Regions from separate parts of the Micromonospora sp. NPDC047557 genome, predicted to be linked through region 2. Evidence: riboswitches for the same ligand, from Rfam matches in the RefSeq annotation. Region 2 holds a riboswitch; each other region holds the start of a gene.
The links. A riboswitch is a leader RNA that binds a small molecule or an ion and turns the genes downstream of it on or off. The one in region 2 is predicted to bind cobalamin.

Region 1: another riboswitch for cobalamin. It lies ahead of ACGGAQ_RS21455 (ribonucleoside-diphosphate reductase subunit alpha); the one in region 2 lies ahead of cobN (cobaltochelatase subunit CobN).
Region 3: another riboswitch for cobalamin. It lies ahead of ACGGAQ_RS05170 (ABC transporter substrate-binding protein); the one in region 2 lies ahead of cobN (cobaltochelatase subunit CobN).

What each region holds. Positions count from the first base shown of each region.
Region 1 covers NZ_JBIDDK010000009.1:133,956-141,573, reverse strand. The annotation lists gene ACGGAQ_RS21455 (ribonucleoside-diphosphate reductase subunit alpha) at 1-2,206, opposite strand, end outside; cobalamin riboswitch at 2,343-2,563, opposite strand; cobalamin riboswitch at 2,761-2,835, shown strand; gene ACGGAQ_RS21450 (CbtB domain-containing protein) at 2,894-3,097, shown strand; gene ACGGAQ_RS21445 (CbtA family protein) at 3,088-3,855, shown strand; gene ACGGAQ_RS21440 (histidine phosphatase family protein) at 3,852-4,454, shown strand; gene ACGGAQ_RS21435 (GH92 family glycosyl hydrolase) at 5,084-7,618, opposite strand, start outside.
Region 2 covers NZ_JBIDDK010000006.1:162,448-170,065, forward strand. The annotation lists gene cobN (cobaltochelatase subunit CobN) at 1-3,056, opposite strand, end outside; cobalamin riboswitch at 3,339-3,468, opposite strand; gene ACGGAQ_RS17110 (hypothetical protein) at 3,752-4,087, opposite strand; gene helR (RNA polymerase recycling motor ATPase HelR) at 4,350-6,512, shown strand; gene ACGGAQ_RS17120 (hypothetical protein) at 6,531-7,193, shown strand; gene ACGGAQ_RS17125 (aldo/keto reductase) at 7,261-7,618, opposite strand, start outside.
Region 3 covers NZ_JBIDDK010000001.1:1,113,160-1,120,777, reverse strand. The annotation lists gene ACGGAQ_RS05180 (C39 family peptidase) at 1-839, opposite strand, end outside; gene ACGGAQ_RS05175 (M14 family zinc carboxypeptidase) at 1,052-2,929, shown strand; adenosylcobalamin (AdoCbl) riboswitch at 3,077-3,219, shown strand; gene ACGGAQ_RS05170 (ABC transporter substrate-binding protein) at 3,282-4,211, shown strand; gene ACGGAQ_RS05165 (FecCD family ABC transporter permease) at 4,306-5,400, shown strand; gene ACGGAQ_RS05160 (ABC transporter ATP-binding protein) at 5,397-6,227, shown strand; gene ACGGAQ_RS05155 (VOC family protein) at 6,237-6,998, opposite strand; gene ACGGAQ_RS05150 (ABC transporter permease) at 7,093-7,618, opposite strand, start outside.

The DNA.
Region 1 (7,618 bases), on a different contig from region 2:
TCGAGGAGAGCTTGCCGATGGTAGGCGAGGCCAGGAACAGGTTCAGCGACTGGGACTGGTCGATGAACGGGGCGCGGGCGGCGGCCAGGTCGATCAGCGCCCGCTGCGGCAGCTCCCACGCGGTGCGGAACAGCTCCCGCACGTCGGCCGGGAGTTCCGCGACGTCCTGCACCGACCCCTCCGCGCGCCGGATCGCCGACCGGATCTGCTCGGTCCACAGGCCACGCGCCTTCAGCTCGCGAACCAGGGCCGTGTTGATCTGGAGGAACTCCCCGGACAGGGTCTCGCGCTTGAACAGGTTGGAGACCTGCGGCTCGACGCACTCGTAACAACCGGCGATCGAGGCGATGGTCGCGGTCGGCGCGACCGCCACCAGCAGCGAGTTGCGCAGCCCGTACTCCCCGACCCGCTGGCGCAGCGCGGCCCAGCGCGCGGTCTGCGTACCCTCGACACCCCACAGGTCGGGCTGGAGCTGGCCCCGCGCGGCCCGGGTCTGGGCGTACGCCGGATGGGCGCCGAACTGGCGCGCCAGGTCGGCGGAGGTCTCCAGCGCCGTCAGGTACAGCTCCTCGCTGATCCGGGTGGACAACTCCCGCGCGGCCGGCGAGTCGAACGGCAGCCGCAGTGCGAAGAACACGTCCTGCAGGCCCATCAGTCCGAGCCCGACCGGCCGCCAACGGGGGTTGCTCGCCGCCGCCTGCGAGGTCGGGTAGTAGTTGATGTCGATGACCCGGTCGAGGAACGTCACCGCCGTCCGGACCGTGGCGCGCAGTCGCGGCCAGTCGATGCCGCTCCCGGTCAGATGGGCGGCGACGTTCACCGAGCCGAGGTTGCACACCGCGGTCTCGGCGTCGCTGGACACCTCGATGATCTCGGTGCAGAGGTTGGACAGGTGCACCACGTTGCCCGGCTCGGCCGTCTGGTTGCACAGCCGGTTGGCCGCGTCCTTGAAGGTCATCCAGCCGTTGCCGGTCTGGGCCAGGGTGCGCATCATCTTCCCGTACAGCTCCCGCGCCGGCACCTGCCGCACGTAGCGGCCCTGCGCCTCGGCCGCCCGGTACGCGGCGTCGAACCGCTCCCCCCACAGGTCGGGCAGCTCGGGAACCTCGTCCGGGTCGAACAGCGACCACACCTCGTCGGCCTCGACCCGGCGCATGAACTCGTCCGGGATCCAGTTGGCGAGGTTCAGGTTGTGGGTACGCCGGGCGTCCTCGCCGGTGTTGTCCCGCAGTTGCAGGAACTCCTCGATGTCCGGATGCCACGGCTCCAGGTAGACGCAGGCCGCGCCCTTGCGCCGGCCACCCTGGTTGACTGCGGCGACGCTCGCGTCCAACGTGCGCAGCCACGGCACGATCCCGTTGGACTGCCCGTTTGTGCCGCGGATCAGCGCGCCCCGGGACCGGACGCGGGAGTACGCGATGCCGATGCCACCGGCGAACTTGGACAGGCTCGCGACCTGGGCGTAGCGCTGGTAGATCGAGTCCAACTCGTCGCGCGGCGAGTCGACGAGGTAGCACGAGGACATCTGCGTGTGCCGGGTGCCGGAGTTGAACAGCGTCGGGGAGCTGGGCAGGTAGGCCAGGCTGGACATCAGCCGGTAGAAGCCCACCGCCTCGTCCGGCGTACGGGACAGGCCGCAGGCCACCCGCAGCAGCCAGTACTGCGGGGTCTCCAGCACCAGCCGGGTGGTGGGGTGGCGCAGCAGGTACCGGTCGTAGACCGTACGCAGCCCGAAGTACTCGAAGCGGCGGTCGCCGTCGGCGTCGACGGCGTCGTCGAGTGTGCGGCCGTGCGCGGCGACGAACGCGGCGGTCTCGTCTCCGATCAGCCCCTGCGCGTGGCCGGTCCGGATCGCCGCGCTGAACGAGGTGACGCCCTGTCGACGTACCTCCCGGTCGATGTGGCTGGCCAGCAGCCGGGCGGCGAGGCGCGAGTACTGCGGCTCCGTACCGATCATCTCGGCTGCGGTCTGGATGGTCAGCCGGTCCAGCTCGGCTGTCGTCGCGCCGTCGTACAGGCCGCTGATCGTGCGGGTCGCCACCCGCAGCGGATCGACGTCGGGCAGGTCGTCGGCCCAGCGCTCGACCTCGGCGACGAGCCTGCGCACGTCCACCGGCTCGCTGGCGCCGTCGCGTTCGCGGACCTGCGTCGGCGTACCCCGGAGGGCCGTCTCGCCGCCGGCCGCGGCTACCTCGGTAACTGTCACCACTCACTCCTCGCGAGCTTGAGGACCTGATGGCCTTCGGCACGAGGAGACCGACACCGACGGACGCCACGCCGGGGGCGCGGATCCGAAAGGCGTCGGCCGTCCCACGCGGCCTCGGACCACCGCCCACCCGGATGCGGGTACGCGGCGCGCTGGCAGGTCTTCGGACTCGCGGGCACGACCGGGGTTAACCCGGTCCCCTACTGGCCGTCGCTTCCCAGGCCAGGTGGCGGCCCAGTGCTGATGACGGCGGTCGTTCCCACTCACCGCTGCGGGGCAGTCCCGGAATTCCACCGGGTTCCCTCTTGCCTCGGCCACCCTGGGATGAGTGGCCGAACCAGCTGCGGTCGACACCATATATAGGGGCGGCCGGCTTTGTCACACCCCACATGTCGGGTTCGGGCGTGTCGCGGTCGTCGCTGACGGCCGTCGTCGATCCGTCGGCGACGGCGGACGCGCGAGCATCGGGCGGCGTCGCGTTCGGACATCGCCGTCGGCTTGACCGAGGAGAACCGGCACCGCTACGGTCGACCCACTATCTGCGGCGACGCGAGGGAAGCCGGTGAGAATCCGGCGCGGTCGCGCCACTGTGAGCGGTCCCCGACCTTGGGGCCCGCGAGCCAGGACGCTCGGTCGTCCGCAGCCTTGCGATGGGGACGCGTCATCCCCGAGGAGGTTCGTGCGCGCATGTCCAGTTCCACGTCCAGCCAGCCGCTGGTGCACCCCGCTGCCCCGACCCGTCTCCTGTGGACGGTCCTGGCCACCGTCGCCGTACTCACCCTGCTGGCCTATCTCGTCGCCTTCGACCAGGGCGCGGTCTCGCGCAGCGGGATGTACCTGCACGAACTGATGCACGACGGCCGGCACCTGCTCGGTGTCCCGTGCCACTGAGCGGCACCGGCAGCGCACCCACGTTCGTCACGGTTCTCCTGCGCGGGCTGCTCGCTGGCCTGGTGGCCGGCCTGCTCGCCGGAACGTTCGCCTACGTCGTCGGCGAACCCCACGTCGAGGCGGCCATCGCCCTCGAGGAGGCGGCACACGCCGAACCCGCCACCGGGGGGCACCAGCACGACGAGGACGCTCTGGTCAGCAGGAACGGCCAGCGCGGCGGGCTGTTCCTGGCCACCGCCCTGTTCGGCGCCGCGATGGGTGGCCTGCTGGCCACCGCGTACGTCCTGCTGAACCGGCGGCGGCGCACGGTTGACGACGGGTGGTCCGGCCTGCTGCTGGCCGGCGGCGCGCTGCTCGGCGCGGTGATCGTGCCGTTCCTCAAGTACCCGCCGAACCCTCCGGCCGTCGGCGACCCGGCCACCATCAACCAGCGCACGGTCACCTACCTGCTGCTGGTGGTCCTCGGCCTGGTGGCGGTCTGGTCCGGTTCGCTGGGCTACCGGTCGGTCGGCGAGCAGGCGCCGGTGTGGCTGCGCGCCGCCGCGGCGGTCGGCGGTTTCCTGCTGGTCACCGGCGTGGCCTACGTGGTGCTGCCGTCGTTCCAGGAGGTCCCGGGCGACTTCCCCGCCACGCTGCTGTGGAGCTTCCGGCTCGCCTCCCTCGGCACCCAGGTGGTGCTGTGGACCGGGATCGGCCTGCTCTTCGCCGCCCTGATGCACCGGCAGCGCGCGGTCACCGACGCACGACCGGCCGGGTGAACGCCACCAGCCTGCGGCTGGTCGCCCACGGTCACACCGACGCCCTGCGGCGGGCCCGGTTCGGCGGGAACGACGCACTGGACGAGGGTGGCCGCGGCGCCGCCCTCGCCCTGTCCCCCACCGTGCTGGGCCGGCGGGCAGCATCGGGCGAGGCCGACGCCTGCCTGTCCAGCCCCGCGGCGGCGGCCGTCCAGACCGCGTACGCCCTCGGCCTCGCGCCCGCCGTGGAGCCGGCGCTGGCCGACTGCGACTACGGCGACTGGACCGGCCGGTCGCTGGAGGAGATCGGCGCCGGGCAGCCCGACGCGCTGCGCGAGTGGCTGTCCACCCCGGACGCCGCGCCGCACGGGGGCGAATCCGTCGCCGCCCTGCGCGAGCGCGTCGGCAGGTGGCTGGACGAACAGCGCGGCCTCGGCCGGCGGGTCACGGCCGTCACCCACCCGCTCGTGATCCGGGTCGCGGTCGTGCACGCCCTGGGACTGCCGCTGGCGACGTACCGGCAACTGGACGTCGAGCCGTTGGCGATCGTCCGGCTCACCGGCCAGGGCCCACGGTGGCGGCTCCGCCTGAGCGCGCCCCCGGCACCCGCGAGCGGGTGACGAGGGTCGACCACGGACCCTGTAGAGCTGCCCCAGATTTGGGGCGGCATGGACGGACCCGTGCCCGGCGGAATCGGATCGGTGGTCTCTGCCCGGCACTGGCATTGACCGTCAGTACCGGCCCCGGCGGGTGGATCGCGGACGTCGGTGGCGCGCGGGCGCCAGCCGACGGCGGCGGGGAAGCGGGCGGCGGCGGGGTCGGGGCGGCCGGCAGGCGTATGGACCGGTGAGCGACATACCTCAGAGGTATAAATATGACTCTGAGGTATGTGCCTCACGGGCGACACGGCCTCTCCGGTCCTGCGGAGCGACAAGGCCACGCAAGGCCGGCGGCCGCACGACCCGCGCCCCGCGCCCCTCAACGCGCGAAGCGCGAAGCGCGAAGCGCGACCAGGACGCCCGACCGCGACGACCCACGACCCACGCGCGACCCACGACCACGACCACGACGCACGAGTACGACCACGACGCGCGAGGGACGACGCACGACGCGCGGCCACCACGCGCGACCCACGATCCACGACCACGACGCGTGACGCGCGCGGGTCTCGGGGTCGAGATCGGGCGGGCCCAGAACGGGTGTCGGGCGGGCCGTGAAGCACGGCCCGCCCGACTGTGTTGTTCCCGGCCTACTTCGCGCCGGTGACCGTGAACGGTCGGGACACGGCCGTCGCCGACGTGGCGCCGGACAGCATCACACTGGTCACGCCCGGCTGCGCCGAATCCGGAACGTTGACGGTCGCGCCGGAGACCACGCCGTCGCCGTTCGCGCGCACCGTGCCGACCGCACGACCGTCGCCGACGCTGACCGTGATCGCCTCGTTCGGCGCGAACCCGGAGCCGTCGACCGTGATCGACGCGCCGCGCGGTCCGGACGTCGTGGGCAGCGACACGCGCGGCTGGTACGCCGGGCCCGCCGGGCGCGCGGTCACCTGGACGGTGGCCGTCGCCGGCGTACCCGAGGACGCGCCGGTGGCGCTGACGGCGTACCGGCCCGGTGCCGTGTCCCCCGACGTCGCGACGGAGGCGCGGACCGTGCCCGTCGCGGACGCCGAGACCGTCACGCTCCGCGTCGTGCCGGCGGCCAGAACCACCGTCACCCGCTCGCCGGCGGCGAAGCCGCTGCCGTCGACCGTGACCGCGTCACCGGCGACGACCGGCTGAGGCCCGGACACCGCGAGCGTCTGCTGCGGCCCGGCACGCCGGACGGTGACGGTGAAGGTGGCGGTGCTGCTCGACAGCGTGTCCCACGCCGTGACGTGCACCGTGTAGGTGCCCTCCCGCGCGTAGGTGTGCTGGCCGCTCAGCGCGCCGGCCTCGCCGATCGTGACGTCGTCCGGAACCGTGCCGTCGCCCCACTGGACGCGGGCGCGGTAGCCGGTCTCGCCGGGGACGCCGCCGGTCACGGACCCGAGGTTCGCCGCGAGGACCTGCCCGGCGTCGACGCTCTGGTCGGTGGGGGCGGTGGTCGCCAGCGCGGCGGCCGGCGTGCCGTCGTCGGCGACGGCGAACACGTGGATCCGGCCCGCCGAGCGGGGATCGCCGGTCTGCGTCGGCAGGGTCACCGAGACCAGCGTCTTACCCGCCGGGATCTGGTACGGCGTGGTGGCGAACAGGAACGGCTGCGCGCCGTCGCGGCTCGTGCCACTGAGCCGGTACGCGGATTTCGCGACCACGATGTTGCCGTACGACGGGGTGCCGTTGGCGTTGCCGCCCAGCGTCCAGTCACTGAACTGGATCGGGATGCTGGCGGTGCTGCCGTCGCTGAACGTCACCGTGCCGGCGGTGCTCTGGTTGCCCTGCGTGCCGGCGCCGATGAACGAGATGTTCCGAGCGTCGGACGGCAGGTGCAGAGCGATCGTCGCGCCGTTGCCGGTGGCGTTGTCCGGCTGCCCGGCCGGGATCTGCGGCAGGGTGAAGCCCAGCGCCGTGCCCGGCACCTGCTGCCGCTGACCCTGGGTCACGCCGGCCGCGGCCAGGGCGGCCCGCGAGTACGCCCACGACTTCGCGTCGCAGTCCGCCGCGAGGATGCCCTCGTCGCCGACGCACACGGTGTCGAACGCCGCGGTGAGACCGTTCTTCGGCGCGTACGCGACGTCGACGCCGACCGTCACCGAGCCCTGGCTGGTGCCGTCGGTGACGGTGACGTTCGCCTGGTGGTAGCCGGGCGTGGCGTAGGTGTGTTCGCCGCTGACGCGGTACACGGCCCGCGAACTCAGCGTCAGGGTGCCCTCGGTGGCCGGTGAGCCGTCGCCCCAGTCGATCGTCGCCCGGTAGTCGTCGGCGGCGCCGCCGGTGACCGTGGCCAGCGCCACCGTCGCGGGTGCGCCGGAGAGCGCGTGCGCGCCGTCGGTGGCGGTCACCGTGATGTCGCCGCCGCCCAGGTCGAGGTCGCCGCCGGCGAGCAGCTCGATCTCGGCGAGGGTCGGCTGCGCGGCACCGACGGTCTTCGTCACGACGAGGCGGAACTGGGAGTACCGCCCCGGCTTGTCGATCCGGAACGGCCGGGTCTGGTTGCGCCAGCGGAACACCTCGCCCGCGCGGGAGTCCAGGGTGCTCCAGGTGAGGCCGTCGGTGGAGCCCTGCAGCCGCCAGTCCGCCGCGTCGCCGGCGCCCGCGCCGGAGGTGAGCGTGTAGTACGTCGGCTTCTGGCGGCCGCCACGGGAGGCCCAGCTGATCTGCGGCGTGCCCGACGACGCGGTCAGCTGCGTGGTCGACGAGTCGTCGAACAGCTTCGCCGCGTCCTGACCGCCACTGGAGGTGGCGGTGCCGAGGCCCGGCCCGGTGACGTCCTGCAACGGCTGCGGCGCCTCATCACCCTTGGTCAGCGACGGCGGCCCGTCGTTGCGGCCGGTGCCCCAGGACGACGGGTTCGGTCCCATCTGGAAGTCGATCGTTGCGCCCCGGGCGAGCGCGGACACGTCGATGGACACCTCGCGCTGCTTCTTGCCATTGACCTTGACGCTCTGCACGTACACGTTGCGGCTGCTGTTGTTCGCGGCGTTGACCACGATGTCGCCGGTCGGGCGGTGGACGGTCATCCTGGTGAACTGCGGCGAGCCGATGGCCCAGTTCGTCGAGCCCGCCTGCAACGGGTAGATGCCCAGCGAACTGAGGACGTACCAGGCCGACATCTCCCCGTTGTCCTCGTCGCCCAGATAGCC
Region 2 (7,618 bases):
CACACCGCGTACACCTCGGCCAGGTCGGCGTCGCTGCGCCAGGTCCGCGCGTCGATCAGCGGCAGCAGGCCCGCGCCGTACGCCCCGGGCTTGGAGCCGAAGATCCGGGCGGTGGCCCGCCGCTCGTCGCCGTGCTCGGCGAGGTCGGCGGCGACGTGCGCCCGCACGTAGTTCTCCTCGTCCGGCTCGTTCAGCGCGGCGACCCGCCGTACGGCGTCGTCGAGCAGCGCCACGACGTGCGGGAACGCGTCGCGGAAGAAGCCGGAGATGCGCACGGTCACGTCGACGCGGGGCCGGCCCAGCTCGGCGGTCGGCACCACCTCGATGCCGGTGACCCGCCGGGACCGGTCGTCCCAGACCGGGCGGCAGCCCAGCAGCGCGAGCACCTCGGCGATGTCGTCGCCCTGCGTGCGCATGGCACTGGTGCCCCACACGGTCAACCCGACCGAGCGGGGGTACGTGCCGGTGTCGGCGAGGTGCCGGGCCAGCAGCGAGTCCGCGAGGGCCACCCCGACGTCCCAGGCGTTGCGGCTGGGGATGGCCTTCGGGTCGACGGAGTAGAAGTTGCGGCCGGTGGGCAGCACGTTGACCAGGCCCCGGGTGGGTGAACCGGACGGTCCGGGCGGCACGAACCGCCCGTCCAGCGCCCCGAGGGTGTGGGTCAGTTCGTCGGTGGTGCGCGCGAGCCGGGGCACCAGTTCGGTGGCCGCGAAGCGCAGCACCGCGACGAGGTCCGGGATCGGTTGCCCGGTCACCTCCACGACCACCGCGTCGACGGCGTCGACGTCCCAGCCGAGCGTCTCCATCCCGATGACCAGCCTCCGGGCGAGCGCCTCGATGAGGTCGACGGCGTCGGCGGCGGTGCCGGCCGGCCCGTCCACGATGTCGGTCAGCGCCGCCGGCACGCTCAGGCGCTGTCCCGGCGACGCGAGCAGGTCCTGCTCGTCGAGGCCGTACGCGGCGGCGAGGGCCTGCCGCAGGCCGGGCAGGGCGTGGTTGCCGCCCCAGATCTGCGGGGCGCGCAGCACGGCGAGCACCAGGTTGACCCGTGGTTCACCGGTCGGCGCGTCGGCGAGGATGTGCAGCCCGTCGCGGATCTGCACGTCCTTGACCTCGCAGAGGTACCCGTCGAGGTGCAGCACGAAGTCGTCGAAGTCGTCGGCGTCGGGCATCGCCTCGGCGTGCAGGTCGTGGTGCAGTTCGGCGGCGCGCACCAGGTCCCAGATCTGCGCCCGCACGGTGGGCACCTTGGCCGGGTCGAGGGCCTGCACGGTCGCGTACTCGTCGAGCAGTTGCTCCAGCTTGGCCAGGTCGCCGTAGGTCTCGGCGCGGGCCATCGGCGGCACCAGGTGGTCGATCACCACGGCGTGCGCCCGCCGCTTGGCCTGGGTGCCCTCGCCGGGGTCGTTGACGATGAACGGGTAGACCAGCGGCAGATCACCGAGGACCGCGTCGGGCGCGCAGTCGGCGGCCAGGCCGAGGCCCTTGCCGGGCAGCCACTCCAGGGTCCCGTGCTTGCCCAGGTGCACCACGGCGTCCGCGCCGAAGCCGCCGTCCGCGACGGGCGCGGCCAGCCAGCGGTACGCGGCCAGGTAGTGGTGGCTCGGCGGCAGGTCCGGGTCGTGGTAGATGGCGATCGGGTTCTCCCCGAAGCCGCGCGGCGGCTGGATCAGCAGCACGACGTTGCCGAAGCGCAGCCCCGCGAGCACGAGGTCCCCGCCGTCGGTGTAGAGCTCGCCGGGCGGCTCACCCCAGTGCTCCCGCATCCGCTCGCGCAGCTCGGCCGGTACCTGGTCGAACCATCGCCGGTAGGTCTCGCCGGGCACCCGGGCCTCGGCGGCGGCCAACTGCTCCGGGGTGAGCCACTCCACGTCGTGACCACCGGCGGCGATCAGGGCGTGGATCAGCGCGTCGCCGTCGTCGGGCGGCGGCGCGTCCCCCAGGTCGTAGCCGGCCTCGGCCAGTGCGGCGAGCAGCCGGACCGCCGAGACGGGGGTGTCCAGCCCGACGGCGTTGCCGACCCGGGAGTGCTTGGTGGGGTACGAGCTGAGCACCACGGCGACCCGCTTGTCGGCGTTGGGCACGTACCGCAGCCGGGCGTGTCGTACCGCGATGCCGGCCACCCGGGCGGCCCGCTCGGGGTCGGCCGCGTAGACCGAGAGGCCGTCCGCGTCGATCCGCTTGAACGAGAACGGCACGGTGACGATCCGGCCGTCGAACTCGGGGATGGCCACCTGCATCGCCGCGTCCAACGGGGACAGCCCAGCGTCGCTGCCGGCCCACTGCTCCCTGGTGCTGGTCAGGCAGAGCGCCTGAATGACGGGCACGTCCAGGGCGGCGAGCGCGCCGACGTCCCACGCGTCCTCGTCGCCGCCGGAGGACGCGTCGGCGGCGACCGCGCCGCCGGCCGCGAGCACGGTGACCAGCAGCGCGTCACAGCGGGCGAACAGCCCGAGCGGGCCCGCGCCCGTGGTCAGGCCGCGCAGCGAGCCACAGAAGATCGGCAGCGGGTTGCCCCCGGCCTCCCGCACGGCCTCGGCCAGGACGTCGACGAAGGCGGTGTTGCCGGCGAGGGCGTGCGCCCGGTAGAAGACGATCCCCACGGTGGGACGCTGCGGGTCGGTCGGGTGGTCGCCGTGCACGCCGTACGCCGGGGTGGGCGCGGGCGGGGCGAACCCCTCGCCGGTGAGCAGCACCGTGTCGCTGAGGAACCGGGCCAGGTGCCCGAGGTTGTCCGGCCCGCCCTCCACCAGGTACGCCAGCGCCTGGGTGACCACTCCGGACGGCACCGTGGAGATTGCCATCAGCTCCGCGTCGGGCACCGCCTCACCGCCGAGCACGACCGTCGGCACGCCGGTGGCGAGCACCGCGGCGAGGCCGTCCGGCCACGCCTGCCGACCCCCGAGCAGACGTACGACGGCGAGGTCGACCCCGTCGAGCAGGGCGGGCACCTCGTCGGCCGCCACCCGCGCCGGGTTGGCGAGCCGGTAGTCGGCGTCGCTGGCGCGGGCGGCCAGCAGGTCGGTGTCGGCGGTGGAGAGCAGCAGAACGCGCACGGCAGGCTCCGGACGGTAACGTCGGCACGCTCGCGAGAGCGACCAGACGACGTGTGATGGGCGCAGGGTTCAGCGAAAACCGCGATCCGGCCGGCTCAGCGGCCTGCGGCCGGGAGCGACGGGCGGCGCGGTCCGGAACTCAGCGGTGAACGGAGTCGATGCCGATCGCGGCGGCGGCACGGCCGCGGTGCGCAAGACGGCAGCAGCCGTCGATGATGGAGACGCCAAGCGTCATCGGGTCCTCCTCGGGTGTCCACGCCCTGGGGTACGTCCCGACGGCCGAAGTATCCTGGCTTCCGGATCGATGCTCTCCCCCGGCCTTCCAACCGCAGACACACGGTCGTGACTCACGAGGGGGGATCGCTCCCCGGTGACAGTGGCGGGACCGCGTCGGATTCGCACCGACTTCCTTCACTGCCGTCAGGCCGCGAATGCTGCCACACCCCTGCGCTGCGGGTCAACGCCGCTCCGGCCCGCCGAGCGGGCGTGCGTCACCGAGCCTCAACTGTCGACGCGACAGCCGATCACCTGACCTCGATGCCCCGGATCAATGCCCGACATCCTCTGCTCTGCTTCCCTATACGCAACGAGAAGGGAGCGTCACTGGCGCTTATGGGTAAGCAGAGCAAAGGATCGGCAGAGCACTCTGGCTCGCGCCGCTGGCCCGGCGGTGGTGGCTTCTGGGCTGAGGAGTCTCAGCGGGCGTGGCGCTCCGGGTGTGCCCGATTCCACACCCGCATCCGCTCGGGGTAGCCGGTGCGGGCCGCCTCGTACAGCGGCACCGCGTGCTTGCGGGCGATGGCGCCCGCCGCGCGGGGTGTGCCGGTGCGGCGGCGGATCCATTCGCCGTCGTGGGCGATCGCCACCACTGTGGTGTCGGTGGCGGTGGTCTCCGGCTCCAGGTAGAACTCCACTCCCCGCCGGCTGGCGACGAACGACTCCAGCGCGGCGAGATCGTCCCGGGTGGCCTCGCGGTCCAGCTTCGTCGGGGTCGCCTCGGTGCCCCGTGACCGCCGGTTGAACCAGCCCATGCCCAGCCCCTCTCCTCGGACGCCACTCCAGTTCAGCACCGATTCCTGGCAATACGCTGCACGCCAGGTGGGAGAAATCTGACTCGGCGGAGCGCGGACGGAACCGCTGGAGCGGGCGTACCGAACGGAAGCCCTGAAAGCGGGGGACAACACTCCCCGCCATATTCAACATATACCGCATGGGGGGACTTGCGGCAAGGCCCCCGGTGTACCGCAGAATTGCCCGTCCAAGGCCAGGACCTGCGGAAACGGGAGCCAATACATGCACAACTCGTCGGCGGCGGCCAGCGCGTTCGACCTTCCCGACAACCTCGCCGCCAAGGCCGACCCGGCGCTGATCGCCCGTGACGAGCAGCACTTCGCCGTCATCGCGGCGAGCCTGGAGCGGTCGATCGCCGACCTGTCCGACCGCCTCGACGTCGAGCGCCGGGCACCCGCCGGCAAGGGCCGCCAGGCGGTCGCCCGGGACGAGGAGATCCGCCGGTTGACCGGCCGCCTGCGCGCCCTGCGTCGCTTCGGTCTGGACCTGTGCCTCGGGCGCATCGTCAGCGCGGACGACCCCGAGCCGGTCTACATCGGACGCTTCGGCCTCACCGACGGCAACGGTCGGCGGCTGCTGCTCGACTGGCGCTCCCCCGCGGCCGAGCCGTTCTTCGGGGCGACCCACGCCAACCCGATGGGCCTGGCGAGCCGGCGTCGGTACCGCTGGACGCTCGGCCGGATCAGCGACTACTGGGACGAGGTGTTCACAGCGGACGGGTTCGAGGGGCACGCGGCGCTGGACAACCAGTCCGCGTTCATCGCCAGCCTCGGCGGCAACCGGTCGGCCCGGATGCGCGACGTGCTCGGCACCATCCAGGCCGACCAGGACGCCATCATCCGGGCCGGATCGCGCGGCGCTCTCGTCGTCGACGGCGGTCCGGGCACGGGCAAGACCGTGGTGGCCCTGCACCGCACCGCGTACCTGCTCTACTCCGACCCCCGCCTCGGTCACCGCCGCGGCGGGGTGTTGTTCGTCGGCCCGCACGAGCCCTACCTGGCGTACGTCGCCGACGTCCTGCCCAGCCTCGGCGAGGAGGACGTGCAGACCTGCACCCTGCGCGACCTCGTACCCCAGGGCGCCGCGGCGACGGTCGAGGCCGACCCGGCCGTGGCCCGCCTGAAGTCCTCCGCGGATCTGGTCCGGGCGATCGAGGCGGCCGTGCGGTTCTACGAGGAGCCGCCGACCACGGCGATGACGGTCACGGCCGGCGACACCGACGTGCGGCTGAGCGCGGACGACTGGGCCCAGGCGTTCGAGGCGCCCGGACCCGGCACCCCGCACAACGAGGCGCGGGACGAGATCTGGGAGGAGCTGCTGGCGATCCTGCTCGGGAGGTACGACGGCGACGAGTCGGACGACCTGGTACGCGGATCGCTGCTGCGCAACCGGGACCTGCGCACGGCGTTCAACCGCGCCTGGCCGCTGCTCGAGGCGACCGACATCGTCGCCGACCTGTGGTCGGTGCCCGCCTATCTGCGCCGGTGCGCCCCCTGGCTCGACCCCGAGGACATCCGCCGGCTCCAGCGCGTCGACGCCCGCGCCTGGACGGTGTCCGACCTGCCGCTGCTGGACGCGGCACGGCAACGGCTCGGCGACCCGGAGGCGTCCCGGCGTACCCGCCGCCACGAGGCCACCATCGCCGCCGAACGCGCGCGCATGGCGACTGTCGTCGACGAGCTGATCGAGGCCCACGCCTACGACGACGGTGAGGGTGTGCTGTCCAGCCTGCGCCAACTGGACCTGCAGGACGCGCTTGTCGACGAGGCCGTACTCCCCAGCGCCGATGCGGATCTGCTGGCCGGCCCGTTCGCGCACATCGTCGTGGACGAGGCGCAGGAGCTGACCGACGCGCAGTGGCAGATGCTGCTGTCGCGCTGCCCGTCGCGCAGCTTCACCATCGTCGGGGACCGCGCCCAGGCCCGGCACGGGTTCACCGAGTCGTGGCCGGAACGACTGAGGCGCATCGGCCTCGACCGGGTCACCCTGACCTCGCTGAGCATCAACTACCGGACGCCGCGCGAGGTCATGGCACAGGCCGAGCCGGTCATCCGGGCCGTGCTCCCGGACGCGAACGTGCCGACCTCGATCCGTGGCAACGGGATTCCGGTGACCCACGGATCGGTGCGCGAGCGGGACGCGATCGTCGACGGCTGGCTCGCGGAGCACGCCGACGGGATCGCCTGCGTCATCGGCGAGCCCACCTTCCGGCCAGCGACGAATCGCGTCCGGTCGCTGAGCCCGGAACTGTCCAAGGGGCTCGAGTTCGACCTGGTCGTCCTCGTCAACCCGGAGACGTTCGGCGAGGGCATCCAGGGGGCGGTCGACAGGTACGTCGCGATGACCCGCGCGACGCAGCGACTCGTCGTCCTCACCGGGTCCTGACCTCGTAGGCTGCCGGGCGTGTCGAAGGACGTGCGGGAGGCGGCGGCGCACAACAACGCGCAATGGTGCGACGCCGTGTGCGCCAGTCACGGGCTGGCCGGCCGGATCGACGCCGAGGCGTGGTCGGTGCCCCGCCGCTCGCCACCCTGGTATCCGGACGCGGTCGCCCTGCGCCCCGGCGTCGACCCCGAGGCGCTGCTGGCGCGGATCGACGTCGGGCCCGGCGCGTCGGTGAAGGACAGCTTCGCCGACCTCGACCTCTCGGCGTACGGGTTCCGGGTGCTCTTCGACGCGCAGTGGATCCACCGCCCGCCGACCGACCCGCCGGCCGGCCGGCCGCTCACCCCGGTCACCACTCCCGAAGGGCTGGCGGCCTGGGCGAGCGCGCACGGCGGCGGGGAGCTGTTCCGCCCGGCGCTGCTGGCCGACCCGCGCATCCGGGTGCTGGCCCGCCACGATGAGCGGGGCGCTGTCGTCGGCGGGGCGGTGGTCAGCGGCGACGACCCGGCCGGCGTCTCCAACCTGTTCACCCACACCGACGACCCGGACGAGATCTGGCACGCGATTCCCGCCACCCTGCCCGGCGTACCCCTGGTCGGCTACGAAACCACCCCCGACCTACCACCCGCCCGCCGAGCCGGCTTCCTCCCTGCCGGTCCCCTCCGGGTCTGGCTCCGGTGATCATGAAGTTATCGGCGCGACACGCCGGCATCGCCGGCAATAGCTTCATGATCACCGGGGACAGGGGTCAGGTCAGGCGGGTCAGGTCCTCGGGGGTCAGGGTCAGGGAGGCGGCGGCGATGTTCTCCCGCAGGTGGGCCGGGTCGCCGGTGCCGGGGATCGCGAGGACGTGCGGGCCCTGGTGCAGCGTCCAGGCCAGGCGTACCTGCTGGGGGGTGACGCCGTGGGCCCGGGCGACCGCCTCGACGGCCGCGCCCGGCGTGGCGCTCGCACCCGCCTCCCGACTGGTGCCGGCCAGCGCGAAGAAGGGCACGTAGGCGATCCCCCGCTCGCCGCAGACGCGGACGAATGCGTCCTGCTCCCGGTACGCGTCCAGGCCGTAGTTGTTCTGCACGCAGACCACCGGCGCGATGCCCGCCACCTCG
Region 3 (7,618 bases), on a different contig from region 2:
GTGTCGGCCTCCGACGGCTTGCGCCCCCAGTACTCGACGACCATCTCGGTGGAGGTGGGCGAGCACCACGCCTCACCGCCGCCGTCGTACTCGGGGTAGTGCCCCTTGTGGACGTTCTGCGAGTAGCGCGGCACCGGCAGCTCGACACCCCAGGCGATGTGCCCGGCGCTCGGCGGCACGGTGAACCGGTCCGGCACCGTGGAACTCATCGCGCCGAGCATCCGCACCACCGGCGCGGCGGTCTGCCCCGGCGCCCGGTAGAGGGTCAGCCGCAGCTGGTACGACCGCAGCAGCACCCCGGCGTCGGCGTCGTCGATGCTGAAGGTGTCCGTCCAGATGGTCGACCAGGGGTCACCCTGCTTGTTGACGCTGGTCCGCTTGATGTCGGTGTCGCCGGAGGCCCAGCGGCCCATGACGTACCACGGGGTCTGGTCGCCGCTGGTGTAGCTGCCCTGCATCTCCACCTGGATCCAGGTGCCGGCGGGGGTCTCGGCGTTCCAGGAGGCGATCAGCTCGGTCGCGTCGAAGCCGATCTGGGTCACCGGCGAGGTCCAGGTGCCGTACTCCCAGGAGCGGGTGGTGCCGGTGTGCGGGTCGGCGTACTCGATGGTGCCGGCCGGGCGGGCCAGGGTGACGCCCGCTCGCGGGCCGGGCACGACGCGGGTGCCGTCCCGGCTGCCCCGGTGCCAGTCGGCGGGGCCGGACCAGTCCTGGAAGGTGATCTGCTCGTCGTGGGTGGGGGCCGGCGGCCGGGCCGCCGTCGCGGGGGCTGCGGTGGCGAGCAGGGTGAGCGCGCTGACGCCGGCGAGGGCGGCCGCGTGCAGGCGGGAGGAGGCCATGGGTGCTCCGCGGTGTCGAGTGGGGGCATCGTCGCTGGTCAGTGTTCCGCTTGGAGGGAAGTTTCGCCAGATGTTCGACTACAGAAAATCTTTGCCGCAGCGATGGTCAACCTGGGATGCATCAGGCAACGATCAATATTGATATGACCATGTGACTGATGGTGAAGTGTGCTTCACCGAGCGGGACACCCCGCCCTCCGAGGAGGTAGTCCATGACCCTGGGCAGACCCCACCCTCTCCGTCGCCTCCTGGTGCTCGCCGTCGTCACCGGGCTGGGAATCGTCACCGTCGCCGCCGGACCGGTCGCCGCGAAACCGGCACCGGACCGCACCGCAGAGTCGGCCGCCGCCGGCTACCGGGTGCTCGGGCCCCGGACCCTCGCCGACCGCAACGCGGTGGCCCGCACCGGCGCCGCCATCGACTACTCCGAACACGGCGTCCTGCACGTCTCGGCCACCGCCGGCGAGGCCGCCGCCATCGGCAAGCTCGGCTTCCGGCTGGAACCGCTCGCCCCGCCACCGAACGCCGAACGCGGCGCCGGTGAGATGGGCACGCTGGCGTTCCCGCCCGCCGACTCCAACTACCACGACTACGCGGAACTGACCGCCGTCGTGAACCAGGCCGTCGCCGACCACCCGGCCATCGCCCGCAAGATCAGCATTGGTACGTCGTACGAGGGCCGCGACCTGATGGCCGTGAAGATCTCCGACAACGTCGGCACCGACGAGAACGAGCCGGAGATCCTGTTCAACGCACAGCAGCACGCCCGCGAGCACCTGACCGTCGAGATGGCGATCTACCTGCTCAACCTCTTCACGGACAGCTACGGCAGCGACTCCCGGATCACCAACATCGTCAACAGCCGGGAGATCTGGATCGTGCCGACGGTCAACCCGGACGGCAGCGAGTACGACATCGCCACCGGGTCGTACCGGTCCTGGCGCAAGAACCGCCAGCCCAACAGCGGCTCGTCAAACGTCGGCACCGACCTGAACCGCAACTGGTCCTACCAGTGGGGCTGCTGCGGCGGCTCGTCCGGCACCACCTCGTCGGAGACCTACCGTGGCCCGTCCGCGTTCTCCGCACCCGAGACGCAGGCGCTGCGCAACTTCGTCAACAGTCGCGTCGTCGGTGGCGCCCAGCAGATCAAGGCGAACATCGACTTCCACACGTACTCGCAGCTCGTGCTCTGGCCCTTCGGCTACACCACCGCGAACAACCCGTCCGGGATGAGCGCGGACCAGTACAACACCTTCGCCACCATCGGCCAGCAGATGGCGGCCACCAACAGCTACACGCCGGAGCAGTCCAGCGACCTCTACATCGCCGACGGCACCAGCATCGACTGGATGTGGGCCACCCACAACATCTGGGCGTACACCTTCGAGATGTACCCCGGCTCCTCCTCCGGCGGCGGTTTCTACCCACCCGACGAGGTCATCCCCGCGCAGACCTCCCGCAACCGCGAGGCCGTGCTAATGCTCAGCGAGTACGCCGACTGCCCGTACCGGGCCATCGGCAAGCAGGCGCAATACTGCGGCGGCGGTGGCGGCACCACTGTCTGGTCGGACACCTTCGAGACCGCCACCGGCTGGACCATCAACCCGTCCGGCACCGACACCGCGACGCTCGGAGCGTTCGAGGTGGGCGCGGCCCAGGCCACCACGTCCTCCGGCGCGAAGCAGCTCACCCCGTACGCCGGATCCAACGACCTGGTCACCGGCCGGCTCGCCGGCTCGGCGGCGGGTGACTACGACGTCGACGGCGGCGTGACCAGCGCCCGGTCCCCGGCGGTGACCCTGCCGTCGTCCGGCACGCTGACCCTCTCGCTGGCCTGGTACCTGGCGCACGGGTCGAACGCCTCGTCGGCCGACTACCTGCGGGTGAGCGTGGTGCACAACGGCGGCACCACGGCCCTGCTCACCCAGACCGGCGCGGCCGCCAACCGCAACGGGACCTGGGCGGTGGCGAACCTCAACCTCACCCCGTACGCCGGCCAGTCGGTCCGCATCCTCGTCGAGGCGGCGGACGCCTCCGGGGCCAGCCTGGTGGAGGCGGCTGTGGACAACGTCACCATCACGTCCTCCTGATCGGGTGGGGCCCCGCTCCGCCCCCGGCGGGGCCCCACCACCCGTTCCCGAGACTCCCGATCCGGGACATATGCCGCCCCGTGACCACGATCCAGATCGACGAGTATTGATCAACACTTGATCGATCCGGCACGTCCTGGCGGTGCGATACCGTCTTATCGACCACTCCGCAGCGAAGCCGGTGTGAAACCGGCGCTGTCCCGCAACTGTGATGCCCCGCCCCGACGGCGGGGACGAGCCAGGTCGCCTGCGGAGGGGTCGCGACACGCGCTCTCGAGGAAGGGCGCCTCGTGGGCGGGCGTACGAGTCCTGTCGGCGAAGCACCACACTCCTCGACCGACAGGAGGCCCCCATGTCCAGACGTACCCCTCGGCTTTTCGCCGCGACCCTCGCGGTCGCCGCGCTCGCCCTCGGCGCCTGCGCCGAGAAGACCGACGACAAGCCGAGCGCGGGCACCGCCGCCGCCAGCTACCCGGTGACGGTCGGCGCGCTCACCCTCGACAAGCGTCCCGAGAAGATCGTGTCGCTCTCGGCCACCGCCACCGAGATGCTCTTCGCGATCGGCGCGGGCCCGCAGGTGAGCGCGGTCGACGACCAGTCCAACTACCCGGCCGACGCGCCCAAGACCGACCTGTCCGGCTTCCAGCCCAACGCCGAGGCGATCGCCGGCAAGAACCCTGACCTGGTGGTGCTCTCCAACGACATCAACAAGATCGTCGACCAGCTCGGCAAGCTGAAGATCCCGGTGTACGTGACCCCGGCCGCCACGACGCTTGACGACTCGTACCGGCAGATCACCGAGCTGGGCACCCTGACCGGGCACGCAGACCAGGCCGCCGCCGTCGCCACCGGGATGAAGGACGACATCGCGAAGCTGGTCAAGGACCTGCCGCAGCGTGCCGAGAAGCTCACCTACTACCACGAGCTGGGCCCGGAGCTGTACAGCGCGACCAGCAAGACCTTCATCGGCTCGCTCTACAGCCAGGTCGGCCTCGTCAACATCGCCGACCCGGCCGACGCGGGCGGTAAGAGCGGCGGCTACCCGCAGCTCTCCCAGGAGTTCATCGTCAAGGCCGACCCGGACTTCGTCTTCCTGGCCGACACCAAGTGCTGCCAGCAGAACGGCGACTCGGTCAAGGCCCGCAGCGGCTGGGCCGGCCTCACCGCCGTGAAGAACAACCAGGTGGTCACGCTGGACGACGATGTCGCCTCCCGCTGGGGCCCGCGGATCGTGGACCTGCTCCGGGTGATCATCGACGCGGTCGCCAAGGTGCCCGCGTGACCGACGTCCGTCGGTGACCGGGACGCCACCGGTGGTCACCCCGACCCCCGCCACCCCGCCGGCCGGGACGCCCTCCGCGTCCCGGCCCGGTGGGCTGCCAGCTGCGGGGTCCCGGTCTGATGGGCTGCCCTCTGCCGGGGCGCGGCCGGCCGGGGTGCGCAAACGCTGGTTGGTCGCCGGCGTCCTCGCGGTGCTCGTCGCGCTCCTCGCCGGGGTGTCGCTCGGGCCGGTCAGCCTGCCGCCGGGCAGCGTCGCCGCCGAGTTGCTCAACCTGATCCCCGGGGTGCACCTCGACAGCGGGCTGACCGAGCGGGAAATCGCCATCGTCACCGAACTGCGGCTGCCCCGGGTCGTGCTGGGCCTCCTCGTCGGCGGTCTGCTCGCCCTGGCCGGCGGCTGCTACCAGGGTGTGTTCCGCAATCCGCTGGCCGACCCGTACCTGCTCGGCGTGGCCGCCGGCGCGGGCCTCGCGGTCACCGCGGTGATCGCCCTCGGCGGCGTCGGTCGGCAGGGCGCGATCTCCGGGCTGCCGTTGACCATCCCACTGGCCGCGTTCGCGGGCTCACTGCTCGCCGTGACGATGACCTACCTGCTCGGCGCGGCCGGCGGGCGGAGCAGGTCCCCGGCGATGCTGATCCTGGCCGGCGTCGCGGTCTCCGCGTTCCTGTCCGCCGGGCAGACGTACCTGCTCCAGCGGCACTCCGACAGCATCCAGCCGGTCTACTCCTGGCTGCTCGGCCGGCTGGCCACCGCTGGCTGGCACGACGTGCTGCTGGTGCTGCCGTACGCCGCCCTGACCACCGTGGTGGTGCTGCTGCACCGCCGCGAGCTGGACGTCCTCGCGGTCGGCGACGACGAGGCGAGGAGCCTCGGCCTGCACCCGCAGCGCACCCGTTACCTGCTGATCGCCGCCGCGTCGCTGGGCACCGCCGCAGCGGTCTCCGCGACGGGGCTCATCGGCTTCGTCGGCATCATCGTGCCGCACACCGTCCGGCTGCTCGCCGGGTCGAGCTACCGGGTGATCCTGCCGCTGTCACTGCTGTTCGGGGGCGCTTTCCTGGCCCTGACCGACGTGGTGGCCCGGACCGCCGCCGCCCCGGCCGAGGTGCCCATCGGCGTGGTCACCGCACTGCTCGGCGGCCCGTTCTTCGTCCTCGTGCTGCGGACCGCCCGACGGGTGCTCACGTGAGCCCCGAGCCCGGACCGGCGAGCGGGTCCGCTCCCCGGCAGGCCGAAGCGCCGGCCGTCGAGGTGCGGGGGTTGCACGTCAGTCTGGGCGGCACGCCGATCCTCGCCGGCGTCGACCTCACCGTCGCGGCCGGCGAGTGGGTCACCGTGATCGGCCCGAACGGCGCCGGCAAATCCACCCTGCTGCGCGCCGTCGGCGGCCTGCTGCCCGCGCCGGAGGCCATCACCCTGTTCGGTACGCCGAGCACCGCACTGCGCCGCCGCGACCGCGCCCGGGTGGTGGCGACGGTGACGCAGTCCCCGGTGGTGCCGCCCGGCATGTCGGTGCTGGACTACGTGCTGCTCGGCCGCACCCCCTACATCCCGACGCTGGGTCGCGAGTCGACCGCGGACGTCGCCGCTGTGCACGAGGTGCTGGACCGCCTGGACCTGACCGGCTTTCACCGCCGCGAGCTGGCGACCCTCTCCGGGGGTGAACGACAGCGGGTCTTCCTCGCCCGCGCGCTCGCCCAGGGCGCGACGCTGCTGCTGCTCGACGAGCCGACCAGCGCGCTGGACATCGGTCACCAGCAGGAGGTTCTGGAGCTGGTCGACCAGTTGCGTCGCGCGCACGGCCTGACGGTGCTCGCCACCATGCACGATCTCTCCCTGGCCGGCGAGTACGCGGACCGGATGGTGATGCTGGCCGACGGTCAGGTGGTGGCGACCGGGACGCCACACGAGGTGCTGACCGAAGATCTCCTCGCCACCCACTACCGGGCCAGCGTCCGGGTGGTCCCCGGCACCAACGGCCCGCTGGTGGTCCCCATCCGCCCCCGCCCGGCCTGACCCCCGCCGTCACCCCAGGTCGATGACCGAGAAGAGTGCTCCCTGGGGGTCGCGCAGGGCGGCGAACCGGCCGGTCGGGATGTCGCGGGGTGGCACGAGGATGGTTCCGCCCAGTTCGGCGGCGCGGGCGGCGGCGGCGTCCGCGTCGGTCACCGCGAAGTACACCGTCCAGTACGCCGGGAGGTCGGCCGGGTAGCCCTCGCCCAGCGGCGGCATCATGCCGGCGACGATCTGCGCGCCGAGCCGCCATCCGGTGTACGTCATGCCGCCGACCGCCTGCTCGTCCGGCTGCCACCCGAACACCAACTCGTAGAAGACCTTCGCCCCGTCCGGGTCGGGGGTGACCAGTTCGTTCCAGCTCATCGCGCCGGGCACGTTGAACACCTCGGCGCCGGGCATCGTCAGGGGCTGCCAGACGCTGAACGTGGCGCCCGCTGGGTCGGCGAACACCGCCATCCGGCCCCGGTCGAAGACCTCGAACGGCGGCACCACGACCTGCCCGCCCGCGCGTTCGACCCGGCCGGCGACCAGTTCCGCGTCGTCGGTGGCGACGTACGTCGACCAGATCGGCACCTGGTCGGGAATGGCCGGCGGGCCGACACCGGCCACCGGCCGGCCGTCGAGCAGGAAGACTGTGTAGCCGCCCGCCTCGGGCTCCGGTGTCACCCGTCCGGTCCAGCCGAACAGTTCGGGGTAGAAGCGCCGCGCGTCGGTCAGGTCCGGGGTGGCCAGGTCGGCCCAGCACGGCGTACCCGGCGGGACGGTGCTCACGTCAAGACCCCTCTCGGCCGGCGGCCACGGGCGGCCCCCCTGCCGGAATCCTGGCACCGTCCCGCTGTGGCACGGGGCGAAAACGTGCGAATCGTCAGCTGAACCGGCGACCCTCGTCCCGTCGGTACGCCCAGGCCGCGAGGGAGGCGAGCAGCACGACCCAGACGCCGAGCATGATCAGCGCCAGCGGCTCGACCGGGTAGTCGCCGACCGCCGACCACATGAGTTCGGCCGCGCCCCGGGTGGGCAGGAACGGCGCGATCGTCTCGATGAATCCGGGCGCGTCTCCCGGCGCGGAGAGCAGCCCGCCGCCGAACGCGAGCGGCAGGAAGACGACCTGCGCCACCACGATCGCCGCCTTGCTGGGCAGCGAGTAGCCGATGGCGAGCCCCATCAGCGTGAACGGCACCGAGATGACGGCCACCGTGACGGCGGTCAGCAGGAACGCCAGCGGGGTGACCCGGGCCGGGGTCAGCGTCGCGCCGATCACCACGACCGGGATCAGCGAGAGGTAGGTCAGCGCGAGGCCGGCCAGCACCCGGCCCGCGAAGCGGGGCGCGGGTCCGGCCGGCAGGGTCCGGGTGTACGGGTTCCACGGCTGGTCGCGGTCCTCGGCGACG